2 regions of the Yersinia canariae genome follow, and region 1 is predicted to be linked to the other one. Evidence: riboswitches for the same ligand, from Rfam matches in the RefSeq annotation. Region 1 holds a riboswitch; the other holds the start of a gene.

Region 1 (5,434 bases):
CGACATCATCGCCACCGTCCTTACGGATAGCCGCCGTCGCCTGTTGGCCTTCAATCAGCGGCTGCTCGACATTCAGGCACAGGGTGACGCCAGAGGGAGTGACGATAGAGACCTGATCAATCACTTGCTGGCGCAGCACCATCAGCGCGGCCACTTTTGCCGCCGCAGTGGCACACGAACCCGTGGTATAGCCTTTTCGGTATTGCTTGCCGTTGTGCCAAATGCTGTCTAATGGTTGGTTTTGCTGCGCGATATCATCACTGGCCAGACTGTTACTCATATCGCCCCCCGTAACTGGTAGAGGATGGCGTTGATAATCGCCGCCGCCACATTACTCCCCCCTTTGCGCCCCAGAGCGGCAATGCAGGGCAGGTCACTTGCCGCCAACGCATCTTTGGATTCCGCCGCGCCGACAAAGCCGACCGGCACGCCAATCACCGCCACTGGAGTCACTTGGCGCTCTAACAAACGAAATAACGCCGTCGGCGCATTGCCGAACACAAACAGTTTTTCGCCCGGTTCCGCCAACGCAACATCCACCGCCGCCATCGAGCGGGTAATGCCCTGCATCGGCGCATCGGCTACCACGCGCGGGTCACTGATATAGCAGCGGCACTCGCATCCCATCTGCTTGAGCAGTGTTTTATTGATGCCCGACATCGCCATAGTGGTATCGGTGTATAACGTGCATCCTCGGCGCAGCCCCTCGGCAATGTGAGTCAGTACATCGGGTGAGAAATACAAAATATCCAACCAGTCAAAATCTGCTGTGGTATGGATAACCCGCTTGATCACCGCCTCGTGCATCTCACTGGCAAAATGAGTGCCGGGTCGTTCAGTGGCAATAATATCGCCGATAATGGCAAAGCTATTTTGCTCAATTTCTTGCGGATTCTTTATATAGCTCATGGGGTTATCCTTATAAAATGCCGGCCAACAGCAGCCGAGCCAATGCGAATAGTAAAAGGGCCAATAACGACGCCATCATCATCAAGTGAATACTGCGCGGAATATCACTCAGGGCCACTTCACGCCGCTCATCACCCATCCAAGGTTTTTCTACTCGCTCGCCAAAGTAATCATTCGGGCCGCCAAGGCGGATGCCCAAAGCTCCGGCAACCGTGGCTTCTGACCAAGCACAATTCGGGCTAGAGTGTTGATAGCGATCACGCCAGCCAATACGTAGCGCCTGACGATAATCGGCCTGAATCAACCAAGCTGCGGCACTCAATAACAACCAACTCAAGCGCGCAGGGATCCAATTTGCCAAATCATCCATTCGCGCAGACACATAACCAATTGACCGATATTTCGGCGTTTTGTATCCCACCATCGAATCAAGGGTATTCATCGCTTTGTAGGCCATTGCCAACGGCGCGCCGCCCAACATTAGGAAAAATAGCGGCGCAATCACGCCATCGACACTGTTCTCCGCCACGGTTTCCACCACCGCACGAGTAATTTGTGGTTTCTCCAGTTGCGAGGTATCACGTCCGACAATCCATGACAGCTTTTCGCGGCTTTGTGCCAAAGACCCCTGCTTTAGCGCAGCAAAAACCAACAGTGCCGCGTCACTCAAGCAGCGCCCGGCCAACAAGGTGTAAATCATCCATACTTGCGCTAGCCAGCCGAGCCACGGGTTAATCTCTGTCATCAACCATAAAAATCCCCAACTGGTCAGCCCGGTGATACCGACCACCAGCAACCACAGCACTGCCCCGCCCCACTTCAGTGCTCGCTCGCTGCGGCAGACCGCGCGGATGGCCCGTTGCAGCACCGTAATCAGGTTGCCAATCCAGCGCACCGGATGCGGCCAGTGCGGTGGGTCACCAAGCCAATGGTCTAATAAGAAAGCAACAAACCATGCGATCAAGGTCATAGCACACCCCGGGCTGCCGTCAGCCAGCCATCCAATAAACCGGGGCGCTGAGCAAAGTGAATATGCAGGTAGCTGGCCTGAGTACGTTGCACTTGATAACCACTGCGCCAACTCTGGATAACCGCGCCATCACGCCACTTGCTGCTATCAAAAACTGGTATCAATGGGCTGGTAAAATCGGAATAATGGAATTCATGACCGCGCAGGATTTCGCCTTCAGCTGCCAACAAAGTGTCACTACGAGCCACGGCTTGGCAGTAGCCAAAACGGGTCAGTCGTTTTCCCATCCGGCTTTCACCGGCCAAAATTCCCACCATGGAATGGCGTTGCCCACTTTCATCTGTCAGACCGTCACCGAGATACATCAAACCGCCGCATTCGGCATACAGGGGGATTTGCTGATTGTGAGCTTGCTGTAACGCGGCATGCATGGCTGTATTTGCCGCCAACGCAGTAGCGTGGATTTCCGGATAACCGCCTCCCAGATAAATCATCTGACAGGCGGGTAAATGGCGGTCATGCAGTGGGCTAAAACGTTGAATACGCACCCCAGCTTGCTCCAGCAGATCAAGGTTATCGGGATAGTAAAAATTGAAGGCTTCATCTTCGGCCAAGGCCAGTGTCAAACCATCGGCCAAGGCCAACGGCGGTAATGCGGGTGGGGTGCCAACGGGAAGTTCAGTGCAAGGGGTCAGGGCGAGCAATCTGTCCAGATCGATAAATTCTTCAACCTGCTGTGCCAGCCGTTGCCAGCGCGGCGCGCTATCGGGCTGTTTGGAGACCACGCCACCTCGCTCTTGCGCCGGAATCAACCCCAAATGGCGTGATGGCAAAGCGACATCATCCATGACCGGTAAACGGCCCAGAACCGGAATGCCACAATAATGTTCGATGGCATGGCGAATAAGTTGATAGTGATTTTCTGAATTGACGCGGTTAACAATCACCCCGGCAATGGTGATATCGGGGTCAAATTGGCAGAAGCCCAGTACCGTTGCCGCCACTGATGTCGAAACCGCTTTACCATCCACCAGCAAAATAACCGGGCAGCCCAATTGCTTGGCCATCGCCGCACTGCTGCAATAATCAGGATCAGTCCCGTAGCCGTCATACAACCCCATAACGCCTTCAATCACCGCAACATCGGCATGGCGCATATGTTGGTTATATAGCCCATTGAGGGTGGCAGGTGGCAACATAAATGCATCAAGATTTCGTGACGTCACACCACTGACAGCGGTATGCCAGCCGGTATCCAGATAATCTGGCCCGACTTTGAACGGCTGCACCGACAATCCACGAGCAATCAGCGCCCGCAAAATACCCAGCGTCACAGTGGTTTTACCGCACCCACTGCTGGTTCCCGCGATGATAAATGCTTGTTTGCCTGAGTATTGCATAAAAAAATCCCGCCATTTCAAGCGGGATATGCAGTGTCAAAAAGGTGCATTTGCGCAACGACACCGCTGCGCGCATCTGATGACAACCCGCTTCCCACCGAAGGAGTTGAAACTCTTTTACTGATTTGGCAGGTCTTCTGGCTTAGCATCATCCTCCCCCGCTACCTTCCCAATCCTGTGGATCAGTGGTTTCAGCGGGGTCGTCAGCATCACAGCAGCGGGGGCTGCGGGGGATTGTCACCCCCTTCCCAATCGTGACTTTAGTGCAAGTACACGATATAACCATTTCAGTAACTACAATTATCTAATTACAGTAGATTCTGTTATTAATTTCTTTTCTTGTTATATAATTTATCTCTTTATTTACACTGTTATAACAGGCCATTTATTAATTGATAGTCTGATAGACTCTCTTAAAATTAATATACGCCTTTCTGATCAAAAAAAATGGTTAATTTTATTTTTTGCGAGTAACTTTCTTGCTTATCCACAACAAATAATTGCTATCGATAATGAAAATATCACATTAAAAACAATCAATTATACCAAAAATACCATTAAAAAAAATAGCAAGAAATTGTCATTATTTATTTTGTACTTTTAATATTAAATTTAATTTTTAAATAGACAATCTTGAATGAATAGCATGACCAATTGATATTAGATCAATAACTGTCATTCCATTTCGCTGCGTTCAGAAGAAAGTGAGCGAAATACCTGCGGTGTCACGTTGTAAGTTTGGCGGAACACTTTGCAGAAATAGCTTGTCTGGGAAAAACCCAGATTCTTGGCAATACTGGCAATGCTCCAGTCACTGTGTTGCAACATTTCTCTGGCATTGGCCATCCGTTGCTGATTGACCCAGGCATTAAACCCGATGCCCTGATATTTTTTAAACAATTTGCTGAAGTAGTAAGGGCTGAGATATACCTTTGCAGCCACTTCTTCCAGTCGCAATTCTTCCGATAAATGCGTATCGATGTAGCGCAAGGCTTTCTTCATTTTGCTGTCGTGGGGGTGAACCGGACGTATCCTACCCGGTTCTTTGCTGCCCATATTGTCATTGATCACCACAAAATTAAGATGCTTTTTGAGGCAATTCTCCACAATCAGCTTCAGTAAATCTGCCGAAGCAATCACGCGAGAAAAATCCATAATGGGCACATTGTGGAATTCATCCATCAGTACCGGATTCTGTTGCCAGTGATTATCAACATTAAGAATATCAATCAGATAAACATCCGAGTGTAGCCGCACCTGGCCACATAGAACAAACCCGACCAAATGACCTGCTATAACCAGCGGGATAGAGAAATCCGTTAGCCCGGCATGGCAGCGATAAATACAAGGTTCATTAGATTTTGAGGCCTCAAGGCCACCACAACGATCACTCATTCGGCAACGAAGGTGGTTAACCGGGTCTTGGCGCATCAATTGACAAAATGGCGTAAAATTAAATAGATCAGAAATTTCTTCGCCGTGAATATTCACCACGACTACAGCCAGCCCGGTTGCCTGAGCAAAATCCTGCGCGATTTTATTTATGAGCTCTGAGTTTAGAGAACTGGCAGAAATCATGATAAAACCTCTCAGTTAATTTTAATTTATTGTTATTAAGCTTCGTTTGTTACTATAAATCATCCCTGTAATGAACAATGTGTTACTGCTTTGTTATATTTTCATTCCTATTTGCAATGCAAAAAACCTATTTCCCTGTCAAGGTTTATGCTCTGGTGAAATGAATACAAATAACAATCCACCTTACCAGAGTCATAATCAACAGGGGACTATAATCAGTCCATTAACCAGAATAGATCACGAAATTTCCTCATCCCGTTTCAAAAAACCAAGATGAGGAAACTCACGTTGATTTATAAACTGGCTTTCTCATCCTCTAATTTACAAGTATTGCAAGGCAGGTTTTTTCCGATGAAGAAGCGATAAACTGCCGCACCGAGGCAAGCACCAATAATAGGAGCCACGATAGGAATAATGAAATAAGGAATATCACGACCACCCGTCATCGAGATTTTTCCCCAACCTGCAAAGAAGGTAAATAATTTAGGGCCAAAATCACGCGCCGGATTCATCGCAAAACCGGTTAATGGGCCAGTTGCTGCACCAATCACCGCCACCAGAATACCAATTAAGAGCG
Region 2 (5,434 bases), 1.9 Mb from region 1:
GTAGCGATGCTCAAAGATTACTTTCTGCAAATATGCATTCGAACCGAGGTTCAAATGTGTACTGCTTTGGTCACTCTTCAAGACTTTGATATTTCTTTGCCTGTCGAAACAGGCTTCGATATCGTCTTGCGAGTGCCCACACAGATTGTCTGATAAATTGTTAAAGAGCGTTCGTTACCCGTTTGCCTTGCGGCGAATCTTACGGTAACGCGGGAGGCAGATAATACGCTTTCCCGCTGAAGAGTCAAGAGTTTATTTGTTTTCTTTCGAAGTCAAAGTCTATCTTTTCTCTTCCTGACCCGGCGAAGTATGTTTCGTTGTTCCCGGTCAGTGGAGGCGCATTATAGGGAGTTCCTGACAGCCTGCAACCCCTAATTTGAAAAAACTTTTCAACCGCTGATTCTTTAGTCAAAACGCCGTTAAATTGGCAGTTTTTCCAGCGTTAGAAAACCATATCCCTGTAAAACGGGCAATAAAGCGTCAGTATCCGCATTCAGTGCCATGCAATACGCGATGTTTTCTTCATCAGAAGAAATCACATTTTCTTGAGAAGAGATAAGCCAGGCGGTACGGCGAGCAATTGCAGCGCCGGAATCGACCATTCGGGTGCCTTCTGGTAACACTTGTGCTAACTCTTCAGTTAATAGAGGGAAATGGGTACAGCCTAAAACGATGGTATCTGGCGGTTCACGCATTGCGAGCCACGGATGAAGGATTTTCTTTAATGCTTCTTTCGGAACAACACCACCATGCAACTTGGTTTCCGCCAACTCCACCAGCTCAGATGAACCCAGTAATTCAATTTTGCAGTCTGTCGCAAAGCGCTCGATCAAATCACGAGTATAAGAAGCATGAACTGTGCCCCGGGTAGCCAATAGGCCGACCACGCCATTACGGGTTAAGCGCACCGCAGGTTTGATAGCCGGGACAACCCCGACGACAGGAAAGGTAAAACGTTCGCGTAATGCAGGAAGGCAAACCGTGCTGGCAGTGTTACAGGCGATAACTACAATCGCCAGCGGATGGCGCTGCTGTACCGCAGTGACAATGTCCAATACGCGCTCAACGATGAATTCGCCGGACTTCTCGCCATAAGGGAACGCGACATTGTCGAAAGCATATATATAGTGGAGATCCGGCAGCAATTGCCGAATCTCCTGATAGACAGATAGCCCGCCAACACCGGAATCAAAAATCAGCGCTGTCGGGCGAAGAGCAGTATCAGCCTTATTAGAAGTTATAACTTCCTGTGAGGTAATACTCTCGTCCAGCGGTTTTATAGCCATAAGCCGTTTCGTATTCTTTATCAAACAGGTTAGCAATTCTACCACGAACTGTTAGATGAGAAGTAACCGGATAACCAGCTGAAACGTCTACTGTGCTATAACTCGACAATTCGCGCTGCGTTGTACTGTACGCAGAGGTGTTATTGTCATAGCGTTTGCCGTAATACTGATAAGAAACGTCCATGTCTAAGTTGAACATGGTCCAATCCAACTGATACTTGGCTTGTTGCTTAGAGCGGCGGGCTAGCACTTCGTTATTTACATCGTTTCGCGGATCAATATATTGCAGTGTGACCGCGTGCGTAAATATGCCGGTAGTCAGATTCCCCGTCCATTCCACTCCTTTTATCGTCGCAGAATTGACATTGTAGTAATGTCCTTTGAATGTTGAATTATCAAAGGAGTAATCAATCAGATTTTCAATTTTGTTGTGATAAGCCGATAAGCGCCAGTCAACCGGCCCTGTGATACCTTCCAAACCGGCTTCCCATTGGCGCGATTCTTCCGGCTTAAGGTCACTGTTGGAGATGATGTCGAAGCGCTGCGAACCATATTGCTGACCCAATGATGGTGCTAAGAAACCGGTGCCGTAAGACACCGTCACACGATAGTCAGGAATGAACTCCCAGCCCGCCGCAGTTTGCCATGTTTCGTGCCAACCGAATTGCTCGTCTTTATCTGCACGGCCAGAAGCTTCAAGCGTCACGTTATCAAACTTCTGCTGTCCGCTGAGGTACAAACCGGTGTTATCCCGCTTATAAGTATCAGAGATGGTCTGGTTAGATGAGGTCAAGCGCTGCTGTTGCCAGTCAAGACCCCCGCTCAGAGTCCCACTTTCAAAGCTGTAAGTGTTACCCCATTGCACATTGCGCTGATCCATATTGTCCAACGTGGTAGCCACACCATAGCGGCCATATTGGCTGCTAAAGTTATAGTCTTTATATTTCTGATAACTGCCCACTAATTGGGAAGAATAAGCGCCCGAAGCATAACGTAGCCCCGCATCATAAGTATGGTTATATAACCGCTCTTCATCGCCACTGTAAGCAGGAGAAGAAATGTTGCCAATATCGTAATCAGAATTATTGGTATAGCCATAGCCTCTGACAAAACCAGAGATCTCTTGGTTGAATTGGTGCTCCAATCCTGCCCAGAAATTTTTATTACGGAAACCATCTCGATCATTATCGATTGGATTCGGTGAATCAGGTTTGATGTTATAGCCATTGCTCGTTTGATACCCACCCGCTAACGTGGCCAAGGTATCGCCAAAGCGCTGGCGAACACTGCCATCATATTGCTGATAGCCTTTGGAACCAATCCCGGCATTAATCTGCGCGCCTTCCTGGTCTGTCTGTGTAATCACGTTAATGACGCCACCAATTGCACCAGAACCATACACAGCAGAACGTGGCCCACGGATATATTCAACCCGCTGCACTAAGGAAATAGGTATTTGATTGAGATTAACGCTATTGACGATACCAGTACGAGCCAGAGGAATGCCATCAATCAATATCAATACATGGCGAGCTTCAGTACCCCGGATATACATGGAAGAGCCCTGACCTAATCCCCCCATTTGGGCAATATCCACCCCTGGTAACCGCCGCATCACTTCATTCAGGCTTTTTGCCTGCCAGCGGTCAATATCATCACGTGTGACGACATCGGCGGGTGCTAATACAGTCGAAACGGGTTGTTTGAAACGGCTGGCGGTAACCATCATTTCATCTTTATTATTAGCGGTTGTGGTGTTGTCCTGCGCCCATCCAGAAAATGCTGTCACAGAAAGGGCTGTGAGCAGCGTATATTTTTTAATTGTCATTAGAAATAGCATCCAAACACAAATAGCGGATGCCGCAGTGCCATGGCCGGTATTACGCGACGGCCACGAATATTGCGACGTATACCGGCAGGTCTTCGGGCTTGGGATCTCTGAAAAACAGAGCGGGCGATGACTTCCCGTCTTGCGGACAGTGTCTGATTGAAACCTATCGCCGTAACTTCCCCTTACCGCTGCGCGTCAGCTCCGGATTTACACCGGATTCCCTTTTAACTCTTAGGTGTTTAAGTAACAGCATGAGGCCGGACCGCAATGCTACGATCAAGTAAAATAGATGTCTAGACTTCCAATGTTGTTACGCAGAATAAACACAACAAAACTGGACATCACCCCCACTTTCCCTACAATCCGCAGCAGTAACCCTCTTTTATAATGGCCAGACGAGAAGAATCATGACGCCCGACATCCTGCCGACAGATAGCTACGACCACCAATTGGCGGAAAAATCTGCCCGTCTTCAGGCGATGATGTCGCCGTTTCAGGCCCCTGCTCCGGAAATATTCCGTTCTCCTGCACAACATTACCGCATGAGAGCCGAGTTCCGCGTTTGGCACGACGAAGACGACCTGTACCACATCATGTTTGACCAACAGACTAAGCAGCGAATTCGAGTCGAGCAATTCCCGGTGGCTAATCTGCTAATCAATCGCCTGATGAGTGCCCTGATGACCGCCATCAGAGCTGAGCCAATCTTGCGGTATAAACTGTTTCAGATTGATTACTTATCGACTCTTAGCGGTAAACTGATTGCGTCCTTGCTATATCACCGTCAAATAGATGAAGAATGGCAGCATAAAGCGCAAGAATTACGTGATCAGTTGCGCGAGCAAGGTTTTGATTTTCAACTGATTGGGCGGGCGTCAAAAACCAAAATCATGCTCGATCACGACTATATCGACGAAGTGTTGCCCGTCGCCGGGCGCGATATGATTTACCGCCAGGTTGAGAATAGCTTCACCCAACCTAATGCGGCGGTGAATATCCATATGTTGGAATGGGCGATTGATGTCACCCAACATGCCAGCGGCGATTTATTAGAGCTGTACTGCGGCAACGGTAATTTCTCACTGGCGCTGGCGCGCAATTTCGATCGGGTATTGGCAACTGAAATTGCCAAACCGTCAGTCGCCGCGGCGCAATACAACATCGCGGCCAATCATATTGATAATGTGCAAATTATCCGAATGTCTGCGGAGGAATTTACCCAGGCCATGCAAGGTGTGCGTGAGTTTAAGCGCCTGAAGGGCATTGATTTGAGTGGTTATAACTGCGAGACCATTTTTGTCGACCCGCCGCGCAGTGGGCTGGATGACGAAACCGTCAAGCTGGTGCAGGCCTACCCGCGCATCCTTTATATCTCCTGTAACCCAGAGACCTTGTGCGCCAACCTTGAACAGTTACAACACACACATAAAATCAGCCGGTTAGCGCTATTTGATCAGTTCCCTTACACCCATCATATGGAGTGTGGGGTTTTACTGGAAAAACGAAACTGACGACAAGCAGAAATCGGGACAAAATAAGGGCAACGCGATGTTGCCCTTTCTATTGGGTTCGATGAGTGAACGGAAAAGCTATTGCGGCTGCTGATTGTCAGTCTCTGTGTCGGCATCGGCATTCATATCTGTCTGCGCCGATTTTCGCGTTTTCAGTTTGAACAAAATCCAAAATACCAACACCACACTTAGAATCGAAGGAACAAAGTTAGAACCAATCGCCGGATGCTCAACCCGCACAATCGCGCTGTACAATAGAATGCCGAGTAAGAAACACGCACAAACCAGCACTGGCAGGCCTTGCGGCATCGCAAAATTGAGATAGCGCTGGTGCAGACAATAAACCGCCAAGATTAATGTCAGCAGCGGAAAGACTGAAAAAGGAACAAATCCGCTGAATAATGCGTTAAATGAACCATTTATTGCCAAACCCGTAATTAAAGCCAACAACAGGGTGCCGGTTTCACGGTGAGGTCGTTTTTCTGAGCACGAGTGTTCCATCATTTTCTTTACCTTATTAAGCGCGGGACACAGCAAGCTTTTCCTGCTCGCGACGATACCAATAATAAGCGCCCTTGGAGATCATTCGCAGTTGTAAAACCAGCCGTTCTTCTAACTGTCGCCGTTGTTCGATATCCACGTCCAGCGCTTCTGCACCCGCACTGAAGACAATGGTGACCATGGCCTCAGCTTGAGCTTCAGTGAAGCTGCGCGGCATGTGGTTTTCCAGTTCAAGGTAGTCGGCCAGCTCAGCAATAAAATGCTGAATTTCACGCGCAACTGCCGCACGGAATGCGGCGGACGTC

The links. A riboswitch is a leader RNA that binds a small molecule or an ion and turns the genes downstream of it on or off. The one in region 1 is predicted to bind cobalamin.
Region 2: it holds a riboswitch for cobalamin, as region 1 does, so the genes downstream of both, btuB (TonB-dependent vitamin B12 receptor BtuB) here and F0T03_RS13740 (cobyrinic acid a,c-diamide synthase CobB) in region 1, are expected to answer to the same signal.

Annotation. Positions count from the first base shown of each region.
Region 1 is NZ_CP043727.1:2,976,005-2,981,438, forward strand. Features, by position in the region: gene cbiD (cobalt-precorrin-5B (C(1))-methyltransferase CbiD) at 1-280, opposite strand, end outside; gene F0T03_RS13730 (cobalt-precorrin-8 methylmutase) at 277-909, opposite strand; gene cbiB (adenosylcobinamide-phosphate synthase CbiB) at 920-1,879, opposite strand; gene F0T03_RS13740 (cobyrinic acid a,c-diamide synthase CobB) at 1,876-3,279, opposite strand; cobalamin riboswitch at 3,390-3,581, opposite strand; gene pocR (transcriptional regulator PocR) at 3,955-4,857, opposite strand; gene pduF (propanediol diffusion facilitator PduF) at 5,151-5,434, opposite strand, start outside.
Region 2 is NZ_CP043727.1:144,077-149,510, reverse strand. Features, by position in the region: gene murI (glutamate racemase) at 420-1,286, opposite strand; gene btuB (TonB-dependent vitamin B12 receptor BtuB) at 1,231-3,114, opposite strand; cobalamin riboswitch at 3,184-3,394, opposite strand; gene trmA (tRNA (uridine(54)-C5)-methyltransferase TrmA) at 3,525-4,628, shown strand; gene F0T03_RS00645 (YijD family membrane protein) at 4,707-5,132, opposite strand; gene fabR (HTH-type transcriptional repressor FabR) at 5,146-5,434, opposite strand, start outside.